DNA from 2 places in the Enterococcus salsurae genome. Region 1 is predicted to be linked to the other one. Evidence: a T-box and tRNA genes for the amino acid it is inferred to sense, from the RefSeq annotation. Region 1 holds a T-box; the other holds one or more tRNA genes.
The links. The T-box of region 1 lies ahead of serS (serine--tRNA ligase). A T-box ahead of a tRNA ligase gene usually reads a tRNA of that ligase, here a tRNA-Ser.
Positions count from the first base shown of each region.

Region 2: it has a tRNA-Ser gene. The T-box ahead of serS (serine--tRNA ligase) is inferred to sense a tRNA for this amino acid. The anticodon was not compared.

Region 1 is NZ_BAAHWY010000006.1:551-16,129, reverse strand. Features, by position in the region: gene ychF (redox-regulated ATPase YchF) at 1-1,068, shown strand, start outside; gene ACYVRS_RS13410 (DUF1129 domain-containing protein) at 1,142-1,834, shown strand; gene ACYVRS_RS13405 (PadR family transcriptional regulator) at 1,970-2,512, shown strand; gene ACYVRS_RS13400 (MFS transporter) at 2,536-4,068, shown strand; gene guaB (IMP dehydrogenase) at 4,336-5,820, shown strand; gene ACYVRS_RS13390 (FtsX-like permease family protein) at 5,929-8,637, opposite strand; gene ACYVRS_RS13385 (ABC transporter ATP-binding protein) at 8,647-9,348, opposite strand; gene ACYVRS_RS13380 (TetR/AcrR family transcriptional regulator) at 9,498-10,049, shown strand; gene ACYVRS_RS13375 (polysaccharide deacetylase family protein) at 10,099-11,670, opposite strand; gene serS (serine--tRNA ligase) at 11,905-13,182, opposite strand; T-box leader at 13,235-13,434, opposite strand; gene ACYVRS_RS13365 (sensor histidine kinase) at 13,467-14,651, opposite strand; gene croR (response regulator transcription factor CroR) at 14,641-15,330, opposite strand.
Region 2 is NZ_BAAHWY010000001.1:8,287-23,865, forward strand. Features, by position in the region: gene pfkA (6-phosphofructokinase) at 1-178, opposite strand, end outside; gene dnaE (DNA polymerase III subunit alpha) at 339-3,653, opposite strand; gene ACYVRS_RS00050 (YjzD family protein) at 3,802-3,987, shown strand; gene ACYVRS_RS00055 (multidrug efflux MFS transporter) at 4,074-5,279, opposite strand; gene ACYVRS_RS00060 (NCS2 family permease) at 5,382-6,821, opposite strand; gene ACYVRS_RS00065 (Cof-type HAD-IIB family hydrolase) at 7,086-7,889, shown strand; gene asnB (asparagine synthase (glutamine-hydrolyzing)) at 7,938-9,836, opposite strand; gene ACYVRS_RS00075 (hypothetical protein) at 10,198-10,347, shown strand; gene ACYVRS_RS00080 (hypothetical protein) at 10,441-10,638, opposite strand; tRNA gene ACYVRS_RS00085 (tRNA-Ser) at 10,996-11,083, opposite strand; gene ACYVRS_RS00090 (TetR/AcrR family transcriptional regulator) at 11,227-11,799, opposite strand; gene ACYVRS_RS00095 (threonine/serine exporter family protein) at 12,068-12,826, shown strand; gene ACYVRS_RS00100 (threonine/serine exporter family protein) at 12,823-13,272, shown strand; gene ACYVRS_RS00105 (TVP38/TMEM64 family protein) at 13,487-14,086, shown strand; gene ACYVRS_RS00110 (glycerophosphoryl diester phosphodiesterase membrane domain-containing protein) at 14,243-15,579, shown strand, end outside.

The sequences.
Region 1 (15,579 bases):
AACGTAGGGAAATCGACTTTATTTAATGCAATCACGAAGGCAGGCGCGGAAGCGGCCAATTATCCCTTCGCAACGATCGACCCGAATGTAGGAATGGTAGAAGTACCAGATTGGCGCTTACAGCGACTAACAGAGTTGGTCCATCCTAAAAAAACAGTACCAACCACGTTTGAATTTACGGATATTGCCGGCATCGTGCGAGGTGCCAGCAAGGGAGAAGGGTTAGGCAATCAATTCTTAAGCCATATTCGTCAAGTAGATGCGATTTGTCACGTTGTACGTTGTTTTGATGATGACAATATTACGCATGTGGAAGGCCGTGTTGATCCGATCGCCGATATCGAGACCATCAATTTAGAATTGGTTTTAGCTGATTTGGAATCAGTCAATAAACGTTACACACGGGTAGCCAAAATTGCTAAAACGAAAGATAAAGATGCCGTAGCTGAATTGGCAGTATTGGACAAAATCAAACCTGTATTAGAAGAAGGCGTTTCTGCTCGTTCGATTGAATTTACTGAAGAAGAACAACGGATCGTCAAAAGCTTGTTTCTGCTGACGACTAAACCCGTTCTTTATGTAGCCAACGTCGCTGAAGATGATGTGGCCGATTTCGAAGGCAATGACTATGTCAATACAGTCAAAGATTTCGCCAATAGTGAAAATGCGGAAGTCATTGTGATCAGCGCACGTGCTGAAGAAGAGATCGCTGAACTGGAAGAAGAAGACAAAGCAGATTTCTTAGAAGCGCTAGGCATTGAAGAGTCAGGTTTGGACCAATTGATTCGGGCTGCCTATGACCTACTAGGCCTGGCTACGTACTTTACAGCTGGTGAGCAAGAAGTTCGTGCTTGGACATTCCGTAAAGGAATCAAAGCCCCACAAGCTGCCGGCATCATTCATACAGACTTCGAGAAAGGGTTCATCCGTGCGGAAACTGTTTCCTTTGAAGACTTGAACCAATATGGCACGATGCATGCAGCGAAAGAAGCCGGTCGTGTTCGTTTAGAAGGGAAAGAATACATCGTGCAAGATGGCGATGTCATGTTGTTCCGTTTTAACGTATAAAGGGCTTTCTTCCTAGGGATTTTGTGGTAAAATGTCCATTGTGAAGAAAACGCGCAGAAGGGAGAATCAATTCATGGAACCAGAAACTCTGCGAAATTATGTTTCCGAAAATCGTGAATTAGAACAACAATTAACAAAACGCAATCAACAATATATTTTTGATTTAAAAAAATCACTAGAAGCAGCCAATCTTTCTGAGGAAGAAAAAACAATTGCCTTACATGATATGTTACCGATCCTTGTACAGGAACAAAAAGGCGGCAAAACAGCGCGACAATTGTTTGGTACAGTATCCGAAAGAACAGAGGCAATCATCAATAAACCCGTTGAGCAAAAAGAATCAGGACCATTTCTGATGTGGCTAGACAACACTCTGTTGATATTAGGTATCTTTGGCTTGATGTTGGGTGTCATGGGCGTCTTTACTCGCGGACAAGCACAGCCATATGGTCTGTTGACGTTGTTCTTGATGGCGATTTTAGCTGGCTGGGTGTTCTATTTGATGTATAAGTATATGTATCAATATGAACGACCAGGCGCAGATAAAAGCAAGCGACCTAAAATGTGGAAAATCATTCTGATTTTAGTTGGGGCATTTTTACTATGGATCGTTGCGATTTCTCTTTCTGCGATGATACCAGCACCATTTAATCCACAAGTAGATCCCGTCATCGAAGCCGTGATCGGCGCAGTGGCATTGGCGGCTAAATATTACTTGAAACGTAAATACAACATTATCAGCAGCTTATCAGTCCCAAGAGGCTGATCAGTGAATCAGTTGGTTCTCTTATAAAAAGAGAGCCAACTGATTTTTTTTGCTTGACAATATATCTAAAAGACCTATAATAAGCAAGTCAATAGGTCTAAAAGACTGATATGAAAAATTGCAAAGGAGGCAATCATGTACGATTTATTATTGTTGGGCTCCCTGGTTGGCGGGGATAAAACCGGCTATAAGCTGCAAAAAATCGTTGGTTCCGCTTTACAACCGATGCGTAAAGTGTCAAGCGGTGTGTTGTATCCATCTTTAGAGAAGTTAGAAAAAGAAGGATTGATTATGTCTAAAAATCTGCAAGATGTGCGGAATACGAAGTTATGGCATATCACCCCAGCGGGTACTAGCCGTTTTGCCGAATTGATGCGAGCGGATATTCCTTCTGATGCCAAACGAAACGATATGATCCATTTCAAATTACGTTCGTTAAATAGTGTGTCTGTTTCGATTCAATTAAAAATCTTGACTGACTTTCAGGCATTTATCGAAAGTGATCTTTTATTTTATCAACAAGCGCAACTTGATATGCAAGATCATCGGGAAACATATCCTGAGCAAGCAGCTCGTTTCGATGTGATTGTGTCAGCTTATGATCTTGATATCCAATTGGCGCAAACAAAACTTTCGTGGATCAAGCAACAGATCGAACAGCGAAAAGCAACTGAATGAATATATAGGAGTGTTGAATCATTATGGAAAAAACGTCAAAAAAATGGTTTTCATTAATTGCCTTGTCGTTAGGTGTTTTTATGGGACTTTTGGATGTAACAGTCGTGAATGTAGCATTGCCTACGATGCAAAAGGCCTTTGATGCACCTTTTACGCAACTACAATGGGTATTAAATGCCTATACACTAGTTTTTGCAGTTACCTTATTGGTTGTATCTAAACTAGGAGATATGTATGGACGAAAAAAGATTTTCTTAGGTAGTTTGGTGATCTTTATCGCAGCTTCTGTCTTGAATGGTTTCGCTCCATCTTTGCTGATACTGGATATTGGTCGCGGTATCCAAGCTGTCGGCGGTGCGGGCATGATGTCTTTATCAATGGCACTGGTTGCTTCTAACTTTGAAGGAAAACAGCGAGGATTAGCTTTAGGGATTTTGGGTTCAGTTATTGGTTTGTCTTCTGCTTCTGGCCCATTAGTTGGTGGTCTATTGGTGGATGCCTTTGGCTGGGAATCGATTTTCTTTATTAATTTGCCGATCGGGATCATCGCCGTCTTGATGACCATACGTTTTGTTGATGAAACCCCCAGTTATGGCCGAGACGAAAAGATTGATCTGCTCGGGATGGTTCTTTCAACTGCGGCGTTGTTTAGCGCCATTTACGGGTTGATTCAAAAGGAAACCAATGTTGACTGGGCATGGACAGATCTAAGAGTCGGTGGCTGGTTGGCGTTAGCGATCATTTTTTTGATTTTGTTCATCATTACAGAAGCAAAAGTCAAAGACCCAATGATGAATTTAAAAATGTTCAAAAATATCAATTTTGTTGGCTCAGTTATTGTGGCATTTGCTTTAGGCTCAGGCATTTATGCATTTAATACGTATTTAACCGTTCTGATGCAAAATTACATTGGCTGGTCTGCTTTTGATACAGGCGTCCGTCAACTGGCACTTTCAGTGTGGTCGTTGATCTTAGGACCTGTTGTTGGTATTTTGGGCAACAAGTTTGCGAAAAAGTGGATGATTGCTGCAGGACTGTTGATCAGCGGAGGAGGCTTCTTGTTCTTGATTGGTCAACTGTCACCGACAATGGGCTATGCCCAACTATGGCCGACATTAGTGATGATCGGTATTGCCAACGGTATCGTCAACCCATTGCTGAATTCAGCAGGTTTAGAAGGCGTTGCACCACAAGAAATGGATATGGCTTCAGGATTATTAAATGTTTTCCGTCAGTTTGGTACCAGCTTTGGCGTGGTGATCCTAGGACTAGTTGAGGCAAATCGTTATGCAGAAGTTGTCAATGCCCAGGCAGATAATATGAACTTACCAATCAAATTAACGGATAGTTTGGTTAGTGCGGGTCCGTTTTCTGGTCATGAAATTGCGTTTTCGGACACAGTGAACCAAGCACCTTTTGCTGCTGAATTACAAAAGACTGTTGTTCAAGCGTTCGATAGCGGATTGACCCATATATGTTATGTCGCAGGTATCGTTGTCGTGATCGGGGCTATTGGTGCGACACTCTTTATGCGAGAAAATAAAACAGTAGTATAAAAAAGATTCTTCAATAGAGCACAGCATCAGCTGCTACAGTCAGAAATTTCTTTAAAAGATTTTCTGACTGTTTTTCTATCCAATCTACTGGTGGAGAAGATAGCAAACACTTGGACAAAAACTTTCAAAGAGAATTCTCTGTGATTATGAGAATTTCTGACCCATTTACTAACGATAAATAAGAAAACTGTCCGAATGGTTGACTTATGAAAAAAATTTTGCTATTTTTTTTAAAATACCTAAAAATTTTAAGGAGTGGTTACAAAAATGTCCAACTGGGAAACCAAATTTGTAAAAAAAGGGTTAACGTTCGATGATGTCCTATTGATTCCTGCTGAAAGTCACGTATTGCCAAATGATGTGGATATGCGTGTGCAGCTTGCCCCCAATATTACGCTGAATATACCAATCATGAGTGCCAGTATGGATACAGTAACTGATAGTAAAATGGCTATTTCTATGGCTCGCCAAGGTGGGTTAGGCGTGATTCATAAAAATATGAGTATTGCTGCCCAAGCAGATGAAGTCCGGAAAGTGAAACGTTCAGAAAGTGGCGTAATCATTGATCCATTCTTCTTAACGCCAAGCCATCTAGTAGCTGATGCGGAACATTTGATGAGCAAATACCGTATTAGCGGTGTACCGATCGTTGAAACTATGGAAAACCGCAAACTTGTGGGTATTATTACCAACCGCGATATGCGCTTTGTAACTGATTATACGATGGCGATCGATGATGTGATGACCAAAGAAAAATTGATCACTGCCCCTGTGGGTACGTCACTGAAAGATGCTGAAAAAATCCTGCAACAACACAAAATCGAAAAATTACCAATCGTTGATGAAGAAGGCCGTCTAAGTGGTTTGATCACCATCAAAGATATCGAAAAAGTGATTGAATTCCCACATGCTGCTAAAGATACCCATGGTCGTCTTCTCGTAGCCGCAGCTGTCGGTGTGACTAGCGATACCTTTGAACGGGCGCAAGCATTGTTAGACGCTGGTGCTGATGCGATCGTGATTGATACAGCCCATGGACACAGTGCCGGTGTATTGCGCAAAATCTCAGAAATTCGCAATCAATTCCCTGAAGCAACGTTGATTGCTGGAAACGTAGCAACTGCTGAGGGGACAAAGGCACTCTATGATGCAGGCGTCGATGTTGTCAAGGTTGGTATTGGCCCAGGATCAATTTGTACAACACGGGTCGTTGCTGGTGTAGGCGTACCCCAATTGACAGCTATCTATGATGCAGCTTCTGTTGCCCGTCAATATGGCAAAGCGATTATTGCAGATGGCGGCATCAAGTATTCAGGTGATATCGTCAAAGCATTAGCAGCTGGTGGTCATGCAGTGATGTTAGGCAGCATGTTAGCGGGTACGGATGAATCACCAGGTGAATTTGAAATTTATCAAGGCCGTCGTTTCAAGACGTATCGTGGCATGGGTTCATTAGGTGCAATGGAAAAAGGGTCGAGTGATCGTTATTTCCAAGGTGGTGTCAATGAGGCCAATAAATTGGTTCCAGAAGGCATTGAAGGACGTGTCGCATACAAAGGCAGTGTTTCTGATATTATCTTCCAAATGATCGGTGGATTAAAATCAGGAATGGGCTATGTTGGTGCAGCTAATCTACAGCAATTACGTGATGAAGCTCAATTTATCCAAATGAGTGGCAATGGACTGAAAGAATCACATCCGCATGATGTTCAAATCACGAAAGAAGCACCTAATTACTCCGTTAAATCATAATAGTTTTCACGTGAAACATTCAAAAAGACATCTATTCCTTCGCTCAACGAAGCGAGGAACAGATGTCTTTTTTAATAGTACACTCATTTAGACCATAAGAACCAATTTTTATTCATTCGATTTCAATGCATCGATCATATTGACATGGGTCAACTTTATATGCGTAACGAACATCACGATGACAGTAAAAAGAATCGTCATGCCGCCTGCTAAAGCATACGCTGGCCAATTGATCACAAGAGGAAAGACCATGTTTTCCATTGATGCTTGCATAAGAATAAAGTCGGTCAAGAAGTATCCCACAGCATAACCTGCCAAAATACCAAACAAAGTAAAGACAATATTTTCGCGAACGATATACATAGTGACTTCCTTGTTGTAAAAACCAAGGACTTTGATGGTCGACAACTCGCGAATCCGTTCGGAAACATTAATATTTGTTAAGTTGTACAACACAACAAAGGCTAATGCTCCAGATAATACTACCAATATCAAGACAATAGAGTCCAGATTGCCCATGGATTCATTTTGTGTATTGATTTGGGTAGATAAAAACGTCGTGTTCTTCACGCTATCGGTTTCCAATAACGCGGTAGAGAGGTTTTCTTCTTGCTTTTGATTCATTGTATCACTCTTGAGCAATAATGTATTTGGCGTAAAGTCGCTGTCAGTGATTGCTTCATAGGTTTCTTGCGAAAGGTACAAAGAATTTCCTAAGTAGTTCTCAGCAATCCCGCTGATTTTTACAGTAAAAGATTCTTGATCACTTGTATAGAAAGTCAGGCTATCACCTACGTTGATATCATAAAGTTCGGCATATTTCATGGTTAAAACCGCACCATTGTCATTCAACGATAACGCGTTACCCTCCAATGAGGTCAAATGTACATAGTCTGTGAAAGTATCATTGTCGGCAGGAACCATCAACGTCAAACTTTGCTTGCCTTGGTTTTCAGGACGAATTTCAATATTCTCACTGTTGACAGCTAAAGTATCTGTTACGCCCGTATCTTTACCGAGCGCAGCTTCGGCTTTTTTCAATGTGGCCTCTTTGCTGTCGGTGAGTGTAACAACTGCTTGATAATCGGTGATCGGTCCAAATTGTTTGCTGGTCACTGAACCCAAAGAATCCTTTAACCCGACACCAGCGACCATCAATCCGGTACAACCTGCAATGCCGATGATTGCCATCACCATACGTGATTTGTAACGGAAAATATTCCGAAAACTGACTTTTTGATTAAAACTTAGACGTGACCACAATGGGGTGATACGTTCTAAGAAAATGCGTTTCCCAGGTTTAGGTGCGCGTACTTGTAATAATTGGGCAGGTTTTTCCCGTAATTCCTTGATCAAAACAAACAGGCAAGCACCAAGCGCGGCAATCAAAAAGGCACTAGCGGCTAAAATGATGGGGGACCAGACATAATAAACGCGAATCCCATCTAATAGATAACGATCACTCGATAAGAAATAAATCAAGCGCGGCAACAACTCAGTGCCCAGAACGGCGCCGCTGAGGATGCCAATCGCTGAAGAGAGTAAAGCATAAATCAAATATTTGATTGAAATTTCTGCTTTTCCGTAACCCAATGCTTTCAAGGTGCCAATTTCTTTTCTATTTTCTTCCACCATTCGCGACAATGTCGTAAAGGTGATCAATGCAGCTATAAAGAAGAAGAATACTGGAAAGACATTGGCGATAGCTGCAATTCGATCAGATAAACCGCCATATTCTTGGAACCCTGGATTGTCTTTCCGTTGATTATATAGATAGGTCGGTTCTTCTAACGCATCTAAGTCTGCTAGGTTATCGTTTATCGTCTGTTGTGCGTCGTCTAGTTGTTCTTGTTGTGCATCAAGTGTTTCTTGCTGTTGTGTCAATTCCGCTTCGCCAGCAGTGACTTCAGTTGTTAGCGCTGCTTGTTGCGCTTGCGGCAATTGACTTAGTGCCTCTTTTTGAGTGGCAAGCTGTTCCTTAGCAGCATCAAGCTGCTCTTGTGCATCATCCAGTTTGGTCTGATTGTCCGTCAACTCGTCTTGCGCAGGCGTAATATCTTCCATGGCTTCTGCTTTGATTTCAGCCAACCGCGTTTGCGGTCGATCAGCAAAAAGTGCTTCAATCGTTTCTTGATGGTTGTCCATTTTCTCTTCATATGCATCCGAATAGGTTTCCAAGGATTGGACATCATCAAAGGAGAAGTAAAGAATCGATTTGACATCCATCATAAATGTGTCTTCAGGTATATAGGCAAAGTAGGATACAACGCCGCTGCCTACATTGGCATAGCCACGCTCTGCAACACTGATATACATGGGCGAATCAGCAAAACCAACGATCGTGTAACTTTCTTGCGATAAGGTTTCTGTCTGATCAAACGTATAGGTATCGCCCAATTGGTAGCCGTAGTTTTTGGCTTCTGTGTCTAACAGGATTTCATCTTTATTTTTAGGCAGATGGCCTTCTTTGATCAGCAGCTGATTCAATGTGTGGTCTTTGTTGTAAGAATTGACTTGCACAACTTCATCACTGTTTACTGCAGCATAGAACTGATAAGCAGATTCAACTTGTGCATCAGATTTTTCTGCAAGAGCAATGTCCTCATCTGTCAGGCCCATCGTGGAAGTGACTTGTAGATCTGCTAATTGCTGTCCATCGACATAGGCGCTTGCTGAATGATTTAAAATCGGGCCTGTTGCCTTAACGCCGACGAAAAGAAAAGTACCAAGAAAAATAATCAAGGTAATGGCAATAAAGCGGCCTTTTGATTGGCTGATCTCACGAAAACTGGCTTTTAAATAGGTCTTATTTTTCATCGGATTCTCCTACCAAACGATATCATCAATTGAGATCGGCTGTTTATTTTCTTCAATTGAACGTACAGTAGCATCATTGATATGGATCACACGATCAGCGATTGGTGCGATGGCACTGTTATGGGTGATGATCAATACGGTATTGCCATTTTGGCGACTAGCATTTTGCAAGAGTTTTAATACTTGTTTACCTGTTTCAAAATCCAAAGCGCCCGTGGGTTCGTCACAGAGCAGCAATTTCGGATTCTTTGCTAAGGCTCTTGCGATAGAAACCCGTTGCTGCTCACCACCGGAAAGTTGGGCGGGAAAATTATTTTTTCGATTTTCCAATCCAACTTGAGCCAATACTTCATCTGGATCAAGTGCATTAGAGGAGACCTCTGTTGCGAGCTCGATATTTTCTTTGGCAGTCAGATTCGGCACCAAATTGTAAAACTGAAATACAAAACCAACGTCTTTCCGACGGTATTCTGTCAATTGTTTGTCCGAGAATTGGGCGATGTCGACTTGATCAATAATGATTTGTCCTTCATCCGGAGAGTCCATTCCACCTAAAATATTTAAGACAGTTGATTTCCCTGCTCCGCTGGGGCCTAATATCACCACTAATTCGCCTTCCTCGATTGAAAATGAAAGGTGATCGTTGGCAGTAATCGTCGTTTCACCCATCTGATATCTTTTGCATTCATTCTTTACTTCAACATAACTCATTAAAAATCCTCCATTTATTAAACACGTGTTGATTTAATCACATGGTGTTAGTATACTAATAAAGAAAAGCGAGAGCAATCCTCAATGCTTATGATAATGTTATGAAATAAACAAATGGAAGGAATCTGTTGAAGTGAAAGGAGTATCAGATGGCTGGAGTAGCGGGAAATCGTCGCACCTTGTATTCAAAGAAAGTGATTAGACAGGCGTTTCAAGATTTATTATTAGAAAAAGACTTCACCAAGATAACGATCAAAGAAATTTCTGAGCGGGCGGATATCAATCGGGGCACTTTTTATAAATATTATAAGGATACAGCTGCATTACTTGAAGAAATCGAAGAAGAATTGGTCCATGAAATTGCGGATAATCTCCAAAAGGAAGATTTATCTCTCGATCTATGGCTTGCTAAATTATTAAAGCTATTATATGAGAACCCAAGTACGACACATTTGATTTTGTTGAACAACAGTCATTTATTGAACCTTTTGTTAACTGAGATCCGACCAGAGACATTCAAAAGATTTCAATTATACTTTACACATGCGTCAACAGCGGAGTTGGAGCTATGTTTAAGCTATTTCGTTTGCGGATCAATAGGATTGATTGAACGATGGCTGAAAGATTTTCCAGAGATGTCACCTCATGCGGTAGCTACATTACTCGTCCAAATCTTTGCTACGAATGTGTATAATCTATAATAGAAAAAAGCCGCTGATTTATTTGATCAGCGGTTTTTTGTGATTTTGCTTATTCAACGACACGTTCGTCAGACATCCCAAAGTATTGATGTAATGGTTTTTGTTTACCAGCCAATAATTGATCAACTGTTACAAAAGTATATCCTTCATCTTTCAACATTCTGATGATTCCGGGTACGGATTTAACAGATTCTGGATGAATGTCATGAATCAAGATAATGGCGCCGTTAAAAACATTTTGTTTAACGACAGCATTGATTTTCCCAGGATCTTTTGACTTCCAATCCTGTGAGTCAATATCCCATTGAATAATCGGCATACCAATCGTTTCAGCACTTTTCTGATCGATTGCGCCATAAGGCGGGCGTAAATTTCTTGGTAGACTACCAGTGGCTTTGAAAATGGTTTTGTCTGTTTTAAAGATTTCATCTTTTAAATCATCAGTGGACAATGTGTTCAACTGAGGGTGAGAATAAGAATGGCTGGCTATTTCATGACCAGATTCAGCAATTTTCTTCGCTGAATCTGGATATTGTTCTACCATTTGACCCAGCATAAAGAAAGTCGCTTTCACATCGTTTTGGTTCAAAATGTCTAGTAAGTCTAGAGTAGAAGAATCATTTGGTCCATCATCGAAAGTCAGTGCAACATATTTTTTATTTTCATCTAGAACAGGTAAAGCATCTTTGACACTTCCTGAATCAACCAAATCTGTATCGATAAAAGCAGCAATATCTTTATAGTCCAGTGTGATTTTGTCTACACCTGTTTGATTTTCAGGTAACTCAAGGGTCAATTGCTTAGGATCATAGGTCATTTTTGAATCAAAAGTAATTCGATCCATATTTAGAACGGCATCAATAATTTTATTTGGATCGTCAGCTTGTTCCAGTATTTTTTGTTGGATGACTTGTTGTACACCCAGGAGACTCGCTTCATCAGGAATCAAATCTTTGAGGGTCAATTCAGCATTTGTTTTTTCTGAAACATAGATAGAAGATTCTGTGACCGAATCTGGTTCTTGGAATTTGCCAGTTTCACGGTTCCAGACATAGCTATCAGCTTGCAATGAATAAATAGATACATTGGATGAAATAGACTTGGATTTTATTTGTGCAATCGTGACCACTTCATTTTCAGAATGTTTCTTTCCCAATTCTTCAACCATCGCTGTTAATTTACTTGTGGCATCACTGATTGGGCTGGTACTGTCATCTTTTGGATGGTAAATGATTTCTTTTCGTTCCCCATTGGCTAGAATCTGACTTTGATTGGCTAATCCGCTCTGTGCTTGTTCTTCAGAAATACTGTCGAGTAAACCACTAGCGGCTGTTTCAAATTTTGCTTTGGCTTCTTTTTCTTGTTGTTGCAGCGTATAGGCTATATAGCCTGCTGTTGCAATAATCACTATGACTAATAATGTGATCAAACCAAGAATATATTTTCCATAAGGCGTTTTCTTCTGATTTGAAGTCAAGTTTTTTGACTTATCTGAGATTGGTAATCTCTCAGGTTCTCTTGAATTTAATACATCATGATTCCTTTTTGTATGTTCAAATGATGGATCTATTTGTTTTTTATGCAAATCACTCCGGCGAGCATAAGACTCTTTATCAGACATTTGACGTACTCCCTTCATCTATCATCATAAAGTAAACTAACCGTAACATAACTGTAACATTAGCACAATGGTCACGAACTTATTCTTATTATATTTAAAGAAACGTTGCTTTTTTCTAATTATATTATCTAAAAAAAACGCATGTTGTTATATAGAGCTCTTTATGAGATGGGGAAAAAGAAGAAAAAGGTCAAAAAAAACTATGACTACGTAACAGGTAGTCATAGCAAGCTGTTATGCTTTTTCGATTTTGGTCAAACCACCCATGTAAGGAACAAGCACGTCTGGGATCGTTACACTGCCATCTTCGTTTTGATTATTTTCTAGAACAGCAGCGACGGTACGACCGACTGCTAAACCAGAACCATTCAAGGTATGCATATATTGAATTTTTCCATCAGCCTCACGGTAACGGATCATGGCACGTCGTGCTTGAAAATCTTCGCAGTTTGAACAAGAACTGATTTCGCGATAAGTATCTTGTGCGGGGATCCAGACTTCTAAATCATATGTTTTCGCTGCTGAAAAACCCATATCTCCCGTGCATAATGCCATGACACGATAAGGTAAGTTTAATTTTTGGAGAATGTCCTCAGCGTTGCTGGTCATTTTTTCTAATTCTTCATAAGAATGTTGCGCGTCACTAAATTTGACCATTTCAACTTTGTTGAATTGATGTAAACGTATCAAACCGCGCGTATCACGACCAGCACTACCAGCCTCTGAACGGAAAGATGGGCTTAATGCTGTGAAATAAATAGGGAGTTGGGCGCCATCTAATATTTCACCATTGTAATAGTTTGTCAATGGCACTTCTGCTGTTGGAATCAATGTCAAATCAGTATCTGCTAGTTGGAAAACATCTTCTTTGAATTTAGGAAATTGTCCTGTGCCAAACATTGATTGGCTATTGACGATGTAAGGCGTCATCATTTCTGTATAGCCATGTTCATATACATGTTGGTCCAACATGAAGTTGTACAATGCGCGTTCTAAGCGGGCACCCAGTCCTTTGTAGTAAACAAATCTGCTGCCTGAAACTTTAGCGCCTCGTTCGAAGTCTAAAATACCCAGATCTTCAGCAATCTCCCAATGCGGTTTAGGCTCAAAATCGTAATTTTTTGGCGTTGACCAACGACGCACTTCTACATTGTCCGCTTCATCTTTCCCAACAGGTACAGACTCATTTGGCAAATTAGGCAATGTCGTTGCAATATGTTTGATTTCTTCGTCGATCTGACCAATCGATTCATCCAATTCTTTGATTTGAGTACCGACTTCTTTCATTTGCATGATTTTATCTGCTGCATCTGCTTTGGCGCGTTTCAAAGTGGCAATCTCAGCTGAAATGTCATTGCGCATTTTTTTCAATTCTTCTGTTTTGACCAATTGCTGTCTGCGTTGTTCATCAAGTGACAAGAACTGTTCAAGCACTTCTGCTTTTACACCTCTTGTTGCTAGTTTTTGTTGGACAGTTTCAAAATTTTGACGAATCATTTTTACATCTAACATGTTTGTATCCTCCTTTTTTGTATACAAAAAATGGTTATTCCTATCCCTTGTTGCTTGGGACGAAATAACCATTCGCGGTACCACCCAAGTTCAGCTGTTGCTGCCCTTGATACTCGTATCGTGAGCCGACGATTTTTCTTTCGAAAAATACACATCAAAGAACTGGATTCTATTCATCTCATCACTGATTCTCACCAACCATCAGCTCTCTGGATAGGATATGAATATACTAGGTTCTGTGTTTTATATTATTTATCATAGCATAACGAAAAATAGGGCTTTCGTCAACCGTAGTTCTGTGTTGCTGCAAGGTTGTTACGTTTCAATGGTAAGTGAATAATGAAGGAGGTCCATTCTGGCGTTGATTTTGCATAGATATAGCCACCATGAAGCGCAACGATACTTTGTGCAATGGCCAAGCCTAAGCCAGTACCACCTGTTTCTTGGGAGCGTGATTCTTCAACTCGATAGAAGCGATCAAAAAGTGAATCTAGTGCTTGCTTAGGAATCATTTGACCATTGTTTTTTACAGTTAGAATTGCTTCGGTACCAACTTTTTCAACTTCCATACGGATCGTGTCGGCGCCTTTACCATACTTCAACGCATTGGAGAGGAGATTATTGAATACACGGACAAGCTTTTCGGTATCTCCATCCATTTCAATATGGTCTGGTCGTGTATAGGTTTCAATCTTGATTCCTTTGCGTGTGGCTTCTAACTCGAAGTCTGCTGCAAGCTGTTCGACAAATTGGGCCATATCAAAAGGAACTAAGTTAATAGGAACACTTGGTTGTCGTACCTTCGTGTACTCGAACAAGTCGTCCACCAGTGATTTCATTTGTTTGGCTTTCACATAAGCTGTATGCGTATATTTTAATAGCTCTTCCTCAGAGTGATACTGCCGATCCTCGATCAATCCCAAGTAGCCAATGATTGATGTCAGTGGTGTTCGAATATCGTGGCTCACATTCGTGATCAGTTCATCCTTTGATTGCTCAATTCGTCGTTCATCTTGAATGGCGGCTACTGTACTGTCAACGAGTACATTGATATTTGATACTACCCGATTAAGATCTCCACGCAGTTCAAAAGGGATGCGATGATCATAATTACCTTCAGCAATATAATGCAGTTCACTGATAATATGCCGTAACTGCATTTGATGGTAACGACGGATCAAGCGCCAATACAAAACGATAACATCCAATAGGAAGAACAAGGGAAGAATAAAATTTCGACCGCTTCTGAAAATATCAGTATTGAATGCATCAGTAAATGCTGTCTTCGATTCATAGATGGCTTCTACTAAAAGCGGCGAATTTTCGCGCACCGAAGTACCAACGACAATAATTGCGACATTTAATAGAAGTAAAAGAACAACAGTAATGATGCCTTCAGCAAAAAGCTCGCTGATTTCTTTAGAAGTTAGTGTAATACGTTTCTTTTTTTCGACTGGTTTACTTCGCATCTATTTTGTAGCCAACTCCCCACACAGTTTGAATGACTTTTTCTCCATCAGTTGCTTCTTCGATTTTATCTCTCAGGTGACTTACATGGACCATGACGGTTTTCGCAGAAACAACGCTCTCTTGTTTCCACACGCGTTCAAAAATCTCATCAGCACTGAATACGCGGTTAGGGTGGGAGGCAAGTAAATATAAGATACCAAATTCTAATGCGGTCAGTTGGATCTCATTGCCATCGATCGTTTTGACCTCATGAGAGTCACGGTTGATGATCAGTGAACTAACTTCTAATATTTCCGGTTGGTTTGAAGGGGTCTGCATTTTGGTCCTTCTTAGTAATGATTTCACACGAGCCATGACTTCTAAAGGATTGAAGGGTTTTGTCACATAATCATCCGCACCAGCAACCAACCCGCGAATCTTATCCATGTCAGTTGTTTTGGCAGTTAACATGATAATTGGGATTTGCGATTCCTTGCGCAATTCTTTGACTACTTGCATGCCATCCATTTCTGGCATCATGATATCCAATATAAGAAGTTCGATCTCAGCAGTGGTACGAATTTTGGACAAAGCTTCTTTACCATCATATGCCTTGACAGCTTCATATCCTTCGTTGTGTAAATAAATACTTAATAGTTCAACAATCTCTTTATCATCATCTGCTACCAATATCTTCATACGTATCCTCCTAGGAACAATATTCTTTTCTCTATTTTAGCAAATAATCAACAAAATGAACAAATTCGGACTTAAATTTATAAGAATGATAGGAATTCGAGAGAAGCAGAAAAGAAAACACGAACAATGTTTGGATGAAATGAGTGATTTGAATGAATTAACGAACAAAAATAAAGAAATAAGCATCCAATACCTTTGGAAACGCACTATCTAGAAACGTTGTTCTATCAAGCGTTTTAGGGTTGACGA
Region 2 (15,579 bases), on a different contig from region 1:
TGTCGCCTACATCAGCTACATCCAATCGACGAATATCGCCAGCAACTAAACCAGCATACCCATAGTTGATACCATATACTTCAAGTCCGTCAAAAATTGCCTTTCTGACAACTGCGCGGATCGCTGCGTTCATACCTGGTGCATCGCCGCCACTGGTTAGGATTCCAATGCGTTTCATTATTCTTTCACCTCATCAAAAGATTTTGTTAGGGCAAACCCTGTTTGATACTTTTCAAGTAATAACCACGAGTCATATTCTACCATTATTCACGACAAATGTCTTTGGATACTAGGAAAAAGTTGAAAAAAGTGTAAGTTCGATTGCTGTTTTCCGAAAATTACTTGAAAATTACATTTCCTTTTCCTAATAATTCTTCCAGCTGTGCAACAAAATGCGGATCATCACTGACCCAGTTCGCTTCATTCACCAACAACTTCTTGCCGCTTTGGGTATAAAACATGATTACAGGAACCGTGCCTCGGTATTGCTTCATCAAATTGGCCAACGTTTGCATATGCATCGCTTGTGCTTCAGCAGAAATTTTCAGGTAGCAGGTTTGCTGCGCCAATTTGCTTTGTTCATGTTCTGCTACATCTATTTTATCAGCAACCAGCTGAATTTCACCATTGTAACGACTTACTTCAACTTTGCCTTCTATATATAAAACTGCGTTTTCTTCAACTTGCGGTCGAACGTGTCGATAAATCAAAGGGAAAATTGTCACAGATAATTCTCCACTGGCATCCGTTCCTTCAACAAATGCCATTTGTTCGCCTTTTTTGGTTCTGATTTCCCTTATTTTCCGCACATAAAGCAAGATCTTGACTCGTTCGTTAGGTACAAGATTGGCAATATCTGTGACACGTTTAAATTGCTTCAATTTATGAAATTGTTCTACTGGATGTCCAGACAGATACACGCCTAGATATTCCTCTTCCAAAGCCAGCTTTTCTTCTAGTGGATAATCTGCAATTTCTGCTTCTTTCAATGCCATCGTTTCTAAAAGATCTAAGCTGCCTCCGCTATAGGCGATATTTTGGATTTTACCTTCTAATTGGATCAATGTTTGCTTTCGATTTTTCGTCAGCTCATCGAAAACACCAATACTGACCAAGGGTACCAGATAATCAAGCTTCAGCCATTTACTGTTGCGTTGATTCAACCGCAGCAAAAATTGATCCAACGATCGATACGCACCATTGATTTTGCGTTCGTCAATGATGTCTTGGATCATATCCCTTCTGATCCCTTTGATACTGCTGAAGCCAAAGCGAATGGTTGCATCTCCTTGTAATTGAAAACTATAGCCGCTGGTATTGATGGTTGGCGGAAGAACTGAAACTTTATATTTCGCTGCCTCATTTAGGTATTCTTTCATTTTGCTCGTCGTGTGGCGGACAGAATGCAGAATGGCTGCAAAGAAAGGCGCTGGATAATGAACCTTTAAATACGCCATTTGAAAACCAATCACCGAATAAGCAAAGGCATGCGAACGGTTGAATCCGTAATCTGCGAAGCGCTCGATATAATCATAGACAAGCGTTGCTTTATCGGCATCATACTGATTTTCGACAGCGCCTTGAACAAAGTGGCGTCGTTCCTCGTCCAAGATGTCTTTTTTCTTTTTGCTGATGGCTCGGCGCAAAATATCTGCTTGTCCCAGACTAAATCCGGCCATTTTTGAAGCAACTTGCATGATTTGTTCCTGATACACAATGATGCCGTATGTGTTTTTCAGAATCGAAATCAAACTGTCATCCGGATAAACAACCGGCTCTTGGCCTTTCTTGCGTTTGATAAACGTATCGATATGCTGCATCGGACCCGGTCGATATAACGCATTGACTGCAACGATATCTTCAATACTTTCAGGGCCTAACTTGCGTAAAACATTGCGGATGCCCGCTGACTCAAATTGGAAAATACCGGCAGTTTCTCCTTTTTGAAAGAGGATCAACGTTTCAGGATCATCCAAGGGGATTTCCTTTTGCGTCATTTCTTTATGGGTGATTCGCTTGATACCTTGCAATGTGTTGTCAATGATCGATAGATTACGCAATCCTAGAAAGTCCATCTTCAACAAGCCCACTGCTTCAACGTCATTCATCGTAAACTGCGTCAGCCAAATATCATCACTGCCCGTTTGCAAAGGGACTAGATCTAATAAGTTTTGGTCACTGATCACCACGCCTGCTGCATGGGTGGATACATGTCGGGGCAATCCTTCTAACGTTTTGGCCACTTGAAACAGCAACTGATTTCGTTCATTGAAAGCAACCAATTCACGCAATTGATTGGATTGTTCATAAGCAAGTGTCAACGTCATTTTCAGCGCATTGGGAATGGCTTTGGACCATCGGTTGGCTTCGCTTTGAGAAAGACCGAAGACCCGCGAAACATCCCGCAAGACCATTTTGGCAGCCATCGTGCCAAATGTGGCAATTTGCGCCATATACTCTTGCCCATATTTTTGCCGCACATACTGCAAAATCTCATCTCTGCGATTGTCGGGGATATCTAAATCGATATCGGGCATCGTGTATCGCTCGGGATTTAGAAACCGTTCAAAAAGCAACTCATACTTGATCGGATCCACATCTGTGATCGACAACACATAGGCTGTCAGCGCCCCTGCGGCCGATCCACGTCCAGCACCTGTAACGATTTTTTGCTGATGAGCAAAGTCCATCACATCCCAGACAATCAAAAAGTAATCATCGAAGCCCATTTTATGAATGACTGAGAGTTCATATTCTAATCGTTCTTGATATGCCTTTGTCACATGCGCCACTCTTTGCGGCAAGCGTTCAAAACACAGTTGCCGTAAATACGTCGCTGCATCTTGCTTTTCTGATAATGGAAAATGCGGCAGCAACCGTTGATGCAATGGAATCTCTACGCGACATTCCTCTGCGATCCGCTGATTGTTTTTCAGCGCCTCTGAATCAGGATCGAATAACGTCTGCATATGTGCTGGCGTTTGCAGATGATGGACTGACGTTCCCTCTTCTTTGACATGACGAAAGTCTTCAATCTGCGTGCCGGCTTTGATATGCCCCATCACATCAACAGCAAAAGCTTCTTCTTGAAACAATGCTGTTACCATTTGATAGGCACAAGCTTCGATCCCTAATTGTCTAAAAGGTTCAAAAGATGGCGCTTGCGCTGCCTCATCATTTTCAACGCCATAAAACAAACTGTTTTGATCAAATAAATCAAGCAGTTGTTTTAATTCCGTATAGTTTTTTTGCGGATCGTTCGTCTGATCCAACAAAAAGCCTTGACCAGTGGGCAACACCCCAAAAAGATCCGCCAACGTTGATTCATTGGCAATGAACAGTTCATCGGTGGTCATTTTCTTACTGGAAAGACGCATCAACCTTTGATAGCCCTGGATATTTTTGGCAAAAAGATAGAGTGGGAATGTCATTGATCCTGCTGTGGCATTGCAGTCAAACAACACCCCAAAAATTGGTTGGATCTGTTGCGCCTGACACTGGCGAAAGAAATCAACAGCACCATACATGACATTTCGATCGGTCAGCCCAATCGTTTGGTAGCCCATTTCTTTGGCTTGGGCAATATATTGAGGAATTTTAATGGTACTTTGAAGCAAAGAATATGAACTTAACGTTGTAAGCGGCGCATACATTGACATTCCTCCTTATATGAAAGTTCTCTTACGAACTGCTAGCAAATAAATTTGAAAAGCATCTATGAAAAAGTGAAAATCTTTACATTAATTTTTTTTGTGATACACTAAAGGCGAAAAGTAAGCTACGTGGAAAAGAGGTGTCGTCATGCGTTACTTAGTCACATTATTTTGGACTTTCGTATTAGGTCAAGTTGTTGGTTATCTAGGCAGCTCGTTAACAGGAGCCACTTATGATTTTCAATTAACGACAATCATCTCTTTGGTCACTGGTGTGGTGATCTTACTGATTGGAACGATCGCACCTGCGCCTGAAAAGACGAGTCACAATTAGTGCAACCACTGCGAATCATCACTTGTAGTGATTCGCAGCAAAAAAACCAGTTACTATCATTGTAACTGGTTTTTTTTTCTTTTCAACTATTGGCTGATATCTGTTTTGCGGAAACTTTTCCGGAAATTAAAACTTGAAATAATAATATTGATCAGTACAAAACCGCTGGTGACCCAAAAAACGGCTGGATAGCCAAACCCGGCTGCGACGGTCGATCCCACCATTGGCCCTAAGACTTGCCCAAAGTTCGAAAACATTTGGTTGTAGCTGTATACCCGACTGACCCCTTCTATCGGTGTGATCTTACTGATCAGCGTATTGATCGAAGGCATCAAAGCCCCCGTTGAAAAGCCGAGCATAAACCGCAAGGCCCCTAACTGAAACGGCGTCGATACGAAGCCCATTGGGATAAAACAGATAAACGATAAAACCAATCCGCCTAACAAAACTTTGTGGTTGCCATAACGATCGCCGATTTTACCCAGAAATGGGGAGGAAATAATCGCTGACACACCAGCAATCGAAACAATCAAGCCGCTGACGAAAAGCACATTATTGGTATCTCCACTCAAATCACGAATATATAATGTCAAAATTGGACTAATGCTTGTGACACCCAATTGCAAAATCAAAGAAGTAATGAACAAACCAATCAATAACTGTACGTTTTTGATTTGGCTGAAAATTTCTTTGATTGAAAGCATGTCGCCTTTTTCAACTGGTGTAAAGTTTTCTTGTACTAAGAAAATCGTCAATAACAAAGTGATCAGCAATACGACCCCAGTAATGATAAAGACATTTTTCATCCCAAACCATTCAGCCAATGCCCCACCCATTGAAGGCCCGATCAAATTCCCTGCAATGGCACCAGTTGCTAATGTCCCAAGTGCCCAACCGCTTTTTTCTCGCGGTGCTTGAGACGCAATCAATGCGGTTGCATTTGGGATATAACCAGACAAAATGCCGGTGAAAAAGCGCATAATCAACAACCAATAGACATTCGGTACAAAAGCCAAAGATCCCATAGTCACGGTCATACCGGCTGCAGCTCGGATCATCATCAAACGACGGCCTTTTTGGTCAGCTAAGTTCCCCCAAATGGGTGCAACGATAGCTGCTGCAAACGCCGTTACTGAGATTGCTAGGCCTGAGAACAACTCAATTTGATTCGTTGGTGCACCTAACTCTTCTATATATAAGGGAATAAATGGCATGACAAGACTGAAACTAGCACCTGTAAAAAAACAACCTACCCAGGATATCAGGAGGTTTCGCTTCCAATCGATCTTCATGTATAAACCTTCTTTCACACCTACTATACCGTATTGAGCTTAAAATTCAAATAAAAAAAACCTTTCTGCATGAAAATTGCAGAAAGATTTTTCTCATTAAGCTCAACTAATCAATGCTAAAATGACAAAGTTTAGGATAAATAAGGCATTCACTACCCAAATGATCGGTGAAACGTCACTGAATTTGCCTTTGACAACTTTCACCAATGCATAAAAAATGAATCCAGCCGCAATCCCGTATGAAATGCTATAGCAAAGCCCCATGAAGATCGAAGCAAAGAAAGCCGGAACCGCTTCTTCTAAATCTGTCCAATTGATATCTGCAAAAGAAGCCAACATCATCACACCGACTAAAATCAAGGCAGGTGCTGTAGCTTGCGCAGGAACCACCGAGATCAATGGTGAAAAGAAACTACTCAAAGCGAACAACACAGCAACCACGACCGAAGTCAATCCAGTCCGTCCACCAGCACCAATTCCAGCTGCTGACTCTACGTAAGTGGTTGTATTAGAGGTCCCAAAAATGGCACCTACTGAAGTAGCGATGGCATCGGCAAAGAGCGCTTTATCCATTTTAGTATTAAATCCATTGCTATCTTCGAGCGCTTCTTCATCTTTTTTAGAGAAAATACCTGTGCGGCGACCGGTACCGATAAATGTGCCAATCGTATCAAACGTATCAGATAAACTAAATGCAATGATCGTCATGATCACCTGAGGGATTTTCGCAGAATCACTGAATAAAGAACCCATCCCCTCAGATCCAAATGCTGCCCCAAAGGTTGTTCCTAGTTCATTGATCGAACTGCCCAAAGAATTCCCGTGCCAATCGATCGCACTTAGATCAACAACACCCATCAAAATCCCGATAATCGTTGTGCCTAAGATACCAATAATGATTGCCCCCCGGACATTTTTGACCACAAGCAATGTCGTCAAAACCAATCCAATCAAGGCCAAAATAATTGGCGTATTGTTAAAGTTTGCCAATGCAGGAACGATCCCGCCGTTAAAATTGGCACTAATGATCGTATCGCCATCGATCGTTGATCCGGTAACTGCAGCTGTATCAGCCGAAAAACTCAATAGATTGGCATTTTTGATACCAACATACGCTACAAAGATCCCGATTCCGCCCCCAATCGCATGTTGAAGACTTTCAGGAATCGCATGAATGATCAATTTTCTGATTTTTGTGATCGTGATCAAAATATTGATCAACCCACAAATGAAAACCATCGCCAATGCTTGTTGCCATGTATAACCCAAACCAAAAACAACTGTAAAAGTGAAGAAAGCATTCAATCCCATACCTGGTGCTTGTGCATATGGCACGTTGGCAAACAACCCCATCACTAATGTGCCAATAACGGATGCAATGATCGTCGCTAGAAAGACTGCTTGAAATGGCATGCCTGCTGCTGACAAGATGGATGGATTGACGAATAAAATATAACTCATCGCGAAGAAGGTGGTCACCCCGGCCATCACTTCAGTTGATACTGTTGTCTTATTTTCCTTTAATTTGAAAAACTTTTCCATGTAAATTTTCCACTCCCGTGTTCATCATTTTAGTCTTTGAAAAGAAATAAGGAATAATAGCACTTCTCATCGAACAATTACAAATTATATAGGACAATCATTCGCTTTTCAACAAAATACACAATATATATTCTATCAAACCATTTAATGTTCGTGTTTTACGAAGCGGAGACAAAGAAAGGAAATTGAAAACTTTCATAGATTGTGAAATACCAGAAATATGTTACACTTAAGCCACTACCACAATAGAATGGAGTGAAATTTTTGAAACCAAAAATCATTGCTATTGATTTGGATGGCACTACTTTAAATACCGAATCTCAACTATCAACCAAAACGCGTGATGTCTTAGGCCGTGCTATTCGCGCTGGCCATTATGTAACAATTGCTACTGGGCGTCCTTTTCGTATGAGTGATCAATTCTACCGTGCCCTTGATCTGAATACCCCTATGATTAACTTTAATGGTGGTTTAGTCCATAAACCGCGTCAAATTTGGGCCTCTGAAACTGAACATGCCGTTTCTCGTGAAATTGCGTTTGAATTGATGGCACAACGTGAAAAACTTGGTCTATCCTTTGTTGCTGCTGAAAATCGTGAAACTTTTTTTATCGATCGATTAGATAGTTTCGATCAGCACTTCTTTTCTTACGACACTGTTTCTGAAAAAAATCTTCTGTCCAACTTGAAAACAGACCCCACCTCTTTATTGGTAAAAACCCAAAATGAGCTAGCTGAATCTGTTTCATTGCGCATCAAAGACCAATTCGATGACGCTGTTGATGTCCGCACATGGGGTGGCCCGCAAGCTATTCTTGAGATTGTGCCAAAAGGTGTACACAAAGCATTAGGCCTGTCTGTAATTGCCAAATCGATGTCATTAGGACCTGAAGACATCATTGCTTTCGGGGACGAACATAACGACTTAGAAATGCTGGAATATGCGGGTTGGGGTGTTGCTATGGCAAATGGAACCCAACAGTTGAAGTCAGTCGCCAATGACGTGACCGACAAAACAAACGGCGAAGACGGTATGGCGGATTATCTGGAAAAATATCTCGCACTATAATGAAAGATTGATCGCAAAAAAGCGGAGGCTCATGACAGCCTCCGCTTTTTATGTGATTGTTTCATAATCGATTTGTTGCGGCTGGGGCATTTCTTGATCGATGAAGAAGACTTTATACCATGTCAGAAATGTGAATACCGTCCAAATCTTACGTTGCAACTCACCTTGCCCATTACGATGATCTTCAAGCAATTGCAAAATAGCAGTTTGATCAAAAAACTCAGCTGCAAAATCAGATTTGAACAATGTTTTGACCGCAGCATACCCGGTTCCCTCTTTCAACCATGCTTTGATTGGTACTGGGAAGCCAAGTTTTTCACGATTGGCCCATTCATTTGGCAAGTGCCGATTGGCAGCTTGACGAAATACGTCTTTGGTATTGTTTTGATTGATCAAATATTTTGCAGGGATCGTTTGCGCTAGATTCATCAATTCGACATCCAGCAGAGGGACACGCAACTCCAATGAACTCGCCATGGACAATTTATCCGCCTTCAACAAAATATCTTTCGGCATCCATTGATGCACATCTAAGTATTGCATCTTATTGACCTCATCCTGAAGTCCATCTGCTTTATCATAAAATGGCGCAACGATGTCAGCAACTGTCGGTGCCTCTTGATACGCAGCCGTTAGAATGGCTGCAGCTGCTGCTTCTTCAAAAATCTCCGCCTGTCCAATGAAAAAATCTCTTGCCGGTGCTGTTGCTTCATACAAATGGATACGACCATGAAAATTTTTCATTTTTCCGATTTGCCGGCCTAAGCTAAAGCGCAATGCCCGCGGGAGTTTCTTCAATCCTTGTGCGAAGACACGCACAGCTTTGGAATTTGTATGGAACCCATAGGCAGCATACCCGGCAAACAATTCATCGGCACCCTCCCCTGATTGAACGACCCGTACTTGCTGGGCAGCCAAGTTGGCCAAAAAATACAAAGGCACACAACTTGGATTGGCATCAGGTTCATCTAAATGATACTGAATCAAGGGAAATGCGTCGAAAGACATTTCACCATTGATCACAGCTGCTGTATTCGTCAAATTCAGCTGTTCCGTTAGTTTTCGTGCTTCGATCGCTTCATTGTACGTTTTGTCATCAAAACCAATGGAGAAGGTGCGTGCTGGGCGCAAGACAGACGCAACATAACTGGAGTCCACTCCACTGGATAGAAACGATCCCACTTCCACGTCACTGATCGTATGCACATCGATGGAGGATTGGACGGCTTGATCAATTTTTTCGACCCATTCTTCTCTCGAAAAAGATTGTTTCTTCGTAAAGTCGACATCCCAATATTCTTGTATCGACAACCCGTGACGATTATAGATAAAGTAATGCCCCTCTTGTAAACGATGCACGCCTTTAAAGAAGGTTTCACCATTTAAGGGTGAGTATTGGAAAGTCAAATACGGTTTTAACGCCGCTTTATTGAGTACTTTGTCAAAATCTGGATGAGGCAGAAAACTTTTGATCTCTGAGCCAAACATAAATGTGTCATTCATTTGCGCAAAGTAATACGGTTTGATCCCAAAATGATCGCGGGCACCAAACAATTCTTTTTTCTCATGATCCCAGATGGCAAAGGCAAACATCCCTCGCAGTTTTTGCAAGACTTCTGTTCCCCACTCTTCATATCCGTGGAGAACCACTTCCGTATCCGCATGCGTCGAAAAAATGTGTCCTGCAGCAATCAAGTCTTTCCTTAACGATTGAAAATTATATATTTCTCCATTGAAAATAATCACTTTGCTGCCATCTTCATTAAAAATTGGCTGGGAACCACCCGCCAAATCAATGATCGACAATCTGCGAAAGCCTAAAGCAACGTGATCATCCACAAATTGACCCGCACTACTCGGTCCGCGATGAATGATTCGCTCCATCATCTCTTGAATGATTGGCTCTTTACCTTTTTTCGTATTTACAAAACCAACTATACCGCACATATTTTCACTTCCGTTTTCATATTACATTTTCATTACAGTCAAGATATATCATACCACAAAATTCTGTTCTTTATAGTTGTTTTTTTATATTATAGCAATAATTTAAATTTACACTAAAAATAAAAAGCAAAAGAATGCTCGTACAGCAATCTTTTGCTTGATCGTCGGGGTTCTCACCTTACAAAACTGTTATCTGGAAATACAAAAACATCTGTGCAATTCTTAAGAAATTATTTATCATTACTGGTCTTATCCAGTTTTTATTGGACGAAATCAAAAAAAGGTGCTATTCTGATAATGGAATTTCGTTATCAACTAACCGTTGCCTTTCGTTTCAACGATTAAGAAAGGAGAATGACAAATGACATTCTATAACACAGATATGCAATATCGGGTAACCCTTGATACAAAGTTGAATCTATTTATTGTCTTTGACAAGAAAAATGCGAATCACTTTGCGACAGGTATTACGATCGAACAAGCTGTACAAGAATTGAATAAAACTGCATAAGGAGTTCATCCAAATGAAGGAAACCGATTCGTACTGAAAGCACCTCGCTAAACTGATTAGCAGGTGCTTTCTTGTGTTTTATGGACGTATTATTCAATTTTCCGCTTTTTCATCATGATCTTTCACCGCGGATCCATCCGCTTTGGCCGACGCTTTTTCTTTCTTCTGTCCTGTCTGGGCTTCATCTACATGCATAATTGCATCCACAGAATCTGCTTTCAAAAATACATTCAACCCTTTGACCGCCGTTTTGGTGACACGCATAATATAATCTTTTTCGTATTCAGCCATTGTGATCCCTCCTAGGTTATCGTAAAATATATTAAACAGAAGCGGCATGCTATTTGCGCCATTTCTTCTATCTATCATAGCACACATTCGGAGGTGCATCATGAAATTCCATACATATAAGGATGCTGACAAAACATTTTTTGCTGTAGCCATTACCTTCTTTATTCTAGGGATAAGCATGAAATTTTTCTGGTTGCCTGCACTATTGTTTTTACTAGCAGCTTTTTTAAAAAAATAAGTATAGAAAGACGCCATGTTCTCTGATTGAAGGCCATTTTTATTAAATATCAACATAAAGAAACCAGCGCGGCATAAGTAATTCTTATACCTCGCTGGTTTCTTTTCATATATTGCGTAAGGAGAGTACAGGATTTGAACCTGCGCGCCGGGATGAACCGGGTCGGCGGATTTCGAGTCCGCTGCATTACCACTCTGCCAACTCTCCATAACAGTTATTTTCGCTATTTTTTTTAAAAATGTCAAGGATAAATTCAAAAAATCCCCTGGACCTATCTATTGCTTCAAAACGCAGAAAAACCGTTCTCAATCTTCCTAAAACAAGGTTGATAACGGTTATCTCTCCTTCATTTATGCCTGATTAAAAATATATGTATCTGTTTTGGCTAAAACACCTTGAAACGTTTCATTGATCACTTTGATGATTTGATCTTCTGACGGTGCAATGATCCCAGCCGACATCAGCGAAGCGATCCCTGTCACAACGATCCAGACACCATTATGCAACGCTTCTATGGTATCTTCAGCAAGATCATTGTACTTCGGTTCTGATAGAATCAGTGATTTGAAATAGTTTGATGAAAATTCATGCATCATTTCCCCACCGCCATAATCATCGATAAAAAGGGCGATATAAAGGTTATGTTTTTCTTGAGCGAAATGAATATAGTTCAAACCTAAATCAACAAGCTTATCTCCAGTTCTAACAACGGGGAAAACATTTTCTGATAAATCTTTGAAAACAGCCTCTACTAACGTGTTCTTCAAGTCTTGCATATTGTTGAACTCTAAGTATATGGGTTGGGTAGAAATGCCCATGTGTTTCGCGATGTTTCGCGCCGTGAAATTACCGAATCCTTCTTTGTTGATCAATTCGTACGCGGCCTTCAAAATGTGCTCTCTTGTATAGACCTTCCTTCGCATCAAAAAAATCCCCCTTTTACTCTTTATTCAATTGTACATGAGAATAAAGAAAATTTAAAATGAAACACACCACTAGTTATCTTATTTATTATTCTGACAAAAAGATGCAAATGAATCAATAGAAACATATAAACAAATCTAGGAGAAACTTGTTCCCAATGTTATGTTTAAAAAGTTTGTCTATTCATTCTTGTTCATAAGCAGAAGAAATTGTACACTTAGGAAGATATATGCTAAGCGCACAAAAGCGCAGCAAAGGAGTATGCCGATGGTGGAATCAAAAGAGTTGCTATTAGAAACTTGCTTGTTAGCAGGGAAAATCATGATGGAAAATGGCTCAGAAGTGTACCGTGTAGAGGACACAATGAATCGAATTGCGGCGAATGCCGGTGAAGCTGACAGCATTAGTTACGTGACGGCAACTGGGATTTTCATGGGCTTGCGCAGCAGCCATTACGCGCAAGTGGAGAATGTACATGACCGTGTGATCAATCTAGAAAAAATCGTTGCTGTCAATCGCTTGTCGCGAGAATATGCGGCCAAATCGCTTTCACTGATCGAATTGCATCACGCGCTTAAAGCAGTCAACAGCACCACGCCGAGTTTTTCTTTCCCCTTGCAGGTCCTTAGTGCAGGCGTCGTCAGCAGTACGTTGATGATCATTTTCGGCGGTGGCTGGATTGATTTTTTGCCGACATTTTTGATTGGCAGTATCGGATTTATGATTGCCATTTGGGTCAAAAAACGCATTGACATCCGCTTTTTAGATATGTTTTGTGCGTCATTGGTGATTGGCAGTTTGTCGATCTTGGCGGTCCATTTTCAGGTCGCAGTCAATGTCGACAACTTGATCATTGGGGCTGTCATGCCTTTGGTTCCCGGCGTGGCGATCACCAATTCATTTCGTGATATTCTAGCCGGGCATCTGATCAGTGGCATGGCACGAGGAACGGAAGCAATCTTCACTGCGGCGGCGATCGGTGTTGGGATTGCTACGATCTTTACTTTGTTAGGAGGAATCTCATGACGATTTTGATCCATATAGCTTTTAGTTTTTTCAGTACTGTTGCGTTCGGTGTGCTGACAAACATCCCGAAACGGGCATTGATTGCCACTGGTGCAGCTGGCATGATTGGCTGGTTGATTTATTGGGGATTGCAGCAACAGGGTTATGGTATCGGCAGCGCGAACTTTTTGGCTGCATTTGCGGTTGGTTGTGTCAGTATCTTTTTCTCTAGACGAAAGAAAATGCCGATGATCATTTTTAACATTCCTAGCTTAGTCCCTTTAGTACCGGGTGGTCCAGCATATAAAGCGGTGCGAGAATTTGCCTTAGGCGACAATTTTGTTGGTTTGGAAAATCTGATGATCGTTGTGATCACAGCAGGCGCGATCGCCGGGGGATTTATGATGACAAATGTTGTAGAAAAGTCGATCATGCATTGGCAAATGAAACGCTTATTCAATAAATAATAAGCCGTTGAAAAGGATGATTTTGAGTACGAAACGGTTTCAAATCATAATTTTTTATTATTTCAGACTTTAGTACAATGCAATTTTACAAGGATTCTTCTATAATCAAGACAGAACTTACAAAACTGTTTGATGAATGTCATTTCTTTTACTGGCTTTTTTCGTTTCCACCCAGTATAGTGAAATTAATGAAACATAAAGGAGATGAAGTCCTGTGAGTGTTGCAACTTCTCGTCGAATTATTAATATGATCTCAATCATCGGGTTAGGTTTATCGATTGCTTTGTCCATTTATTTTATCAATCTAGGTGTGTTTAAAGACATCAATGCATTGAGGGGATTGGTCGGACACTCTGTGATCTTAGGACCCATCATTTTTATCTGTTTACAAATCTTGCAAGTCGTCATACCGATCATTCCTGGCGGAATCTCCAGTGCAGCTGGTGTCTTGATCTTTGGCCCATATATGGGCTTTGTTTATAACTATGTAGGTATCTGTATCGGTTCAGTCATTATCTTTTTGCTAGGTCGGCGATATGGTAAGCCATTTATTCTCAGCATGATCAGTGACAAAACTTACAACAAATATATTGGCTGGTTAGACAACCAAAGCCGCTTTGAAAAACTCTTTGCTGTCGCGATCTTCCTACCTGTCGCACCGGACGATGCACTTTGTTTGATGGCTGGTTTGACCAATATTTCTTTGAAAAAATTTACCTTGATCATTCTATTAGCAAAACCGATCTCTATTTTCTTGTATAGCATGGCATTGATCTATGGTGGTACATTCTTGACAGGTTTATTGGGTGGTTGATTGATCTCCTACCCTTTTTTACGAATCAACTGTGAGGAACTCTCGCAAGTACCTAACTTGTTATGGGCTTGTTGATGACTTCTCTGGCAGTTGGTTCTTTTTTATTTCCATTTGTTATATACTAATTGACAACAACTTTTTGTTAGGATGAGGCATATGAACTATTTAAAAAACAGTTTGATCAATACATGGGATTTTCTAAAATCTAGTGATGCTTATTTTCGTGATGTGCTCTTGATGCATGGGGCCCTTTTATTTTTGGTGATCCCTATTCTATCGGCATCAACGAAATTCGTACTGAAACGCGGCGGTTTCACTTATTTGTCATTTGACAATGTTGGGAGTATCTTTACTGAGCATCCGATGGTGTTGTTCTCTTTGACCGTGATTTTACTTTTGATTTTAGTTGCGGTATTCTTTGAATTCACTTTTCTGTTGCTGAGTGTTTACTTCATTAAGAAACAGCAACCGATCAGCTTGAAACAATTGTTGCGGATGACCTTGTTGCAGATAAGAAAATTAAGACCAATGACGTTTTTGTTTTTCTTGTTCTATTTCTTGCTGGTATTGCCGATTGGCGGATTGAGTTTCAATTCTGATTTATTGGCAAAAATCAAAATTCCGGCTTTTATTATGGATTTCATTTTTGCCAATCGTGTACTCATTATTGGTGCTGTCTTACTGATCTATGTGTTGCTGATCTATCTTGGGATCCGCGTCATTTTTGCTTTACCGGAAATGATTTTAAGGGATTTGCCTTTTCGTCTAGCAATCAAGGAAAGTCTGCAAGTGACTAAACGCCGCTTCTTTGCAATCGTTGGTCAGTTTGTTTTTATCGGGGGCAGTATTCTCTTGCTTTCTTCCATTGGTTTCAGCTTGCTGATTGGACTGCAAGCGTTGATCGAAAATTTTTTCCCAACCTCATCTTTATATAGCGCCGTTTTTATTATGACTTTCTTACAGTTTATTCTGTTGCTGAATATCATTCTGTCGACGGTGGCTATTTTCTACATTATTGTCGATTTTATGGATGATGAAGGATTTTTGCCGGCTATTCCGGCTAGCTTTATTCAAGAACCGATGGCTTCCAAAACATTTTTAGGGGTAGAAGGATTCTTATTTACCTTTATAACCGTCCTTTTTGGTGTAGGTGTGAGTTTGTACAATATGAACTACCTGACTTCAGCAGCGAGTGCCAAACCCCTCACGATTTCTCATCGTGGGGTCAGTAATGGGCAAGGCGTTCAAAATTCCCTTGAAGCGTTGCGTTTCACAAGTGAAACGTATCATCCCGATTACGTGGAAATGGATGTCCAGCAAACGAGTGATGGTGCCTTTATCGTTTACCATGATTTTACTTTTCCGACATTGACAGGTGCCAAAGGAAAACCGGAGCAATCGACGCTAGCCTACGCGCAATCGTTAACTGTTTCAGAAAACGGGGAAACCGCTGAGATTCCAACCTTTGATGCGTATCTGGCACTAGCTAATCA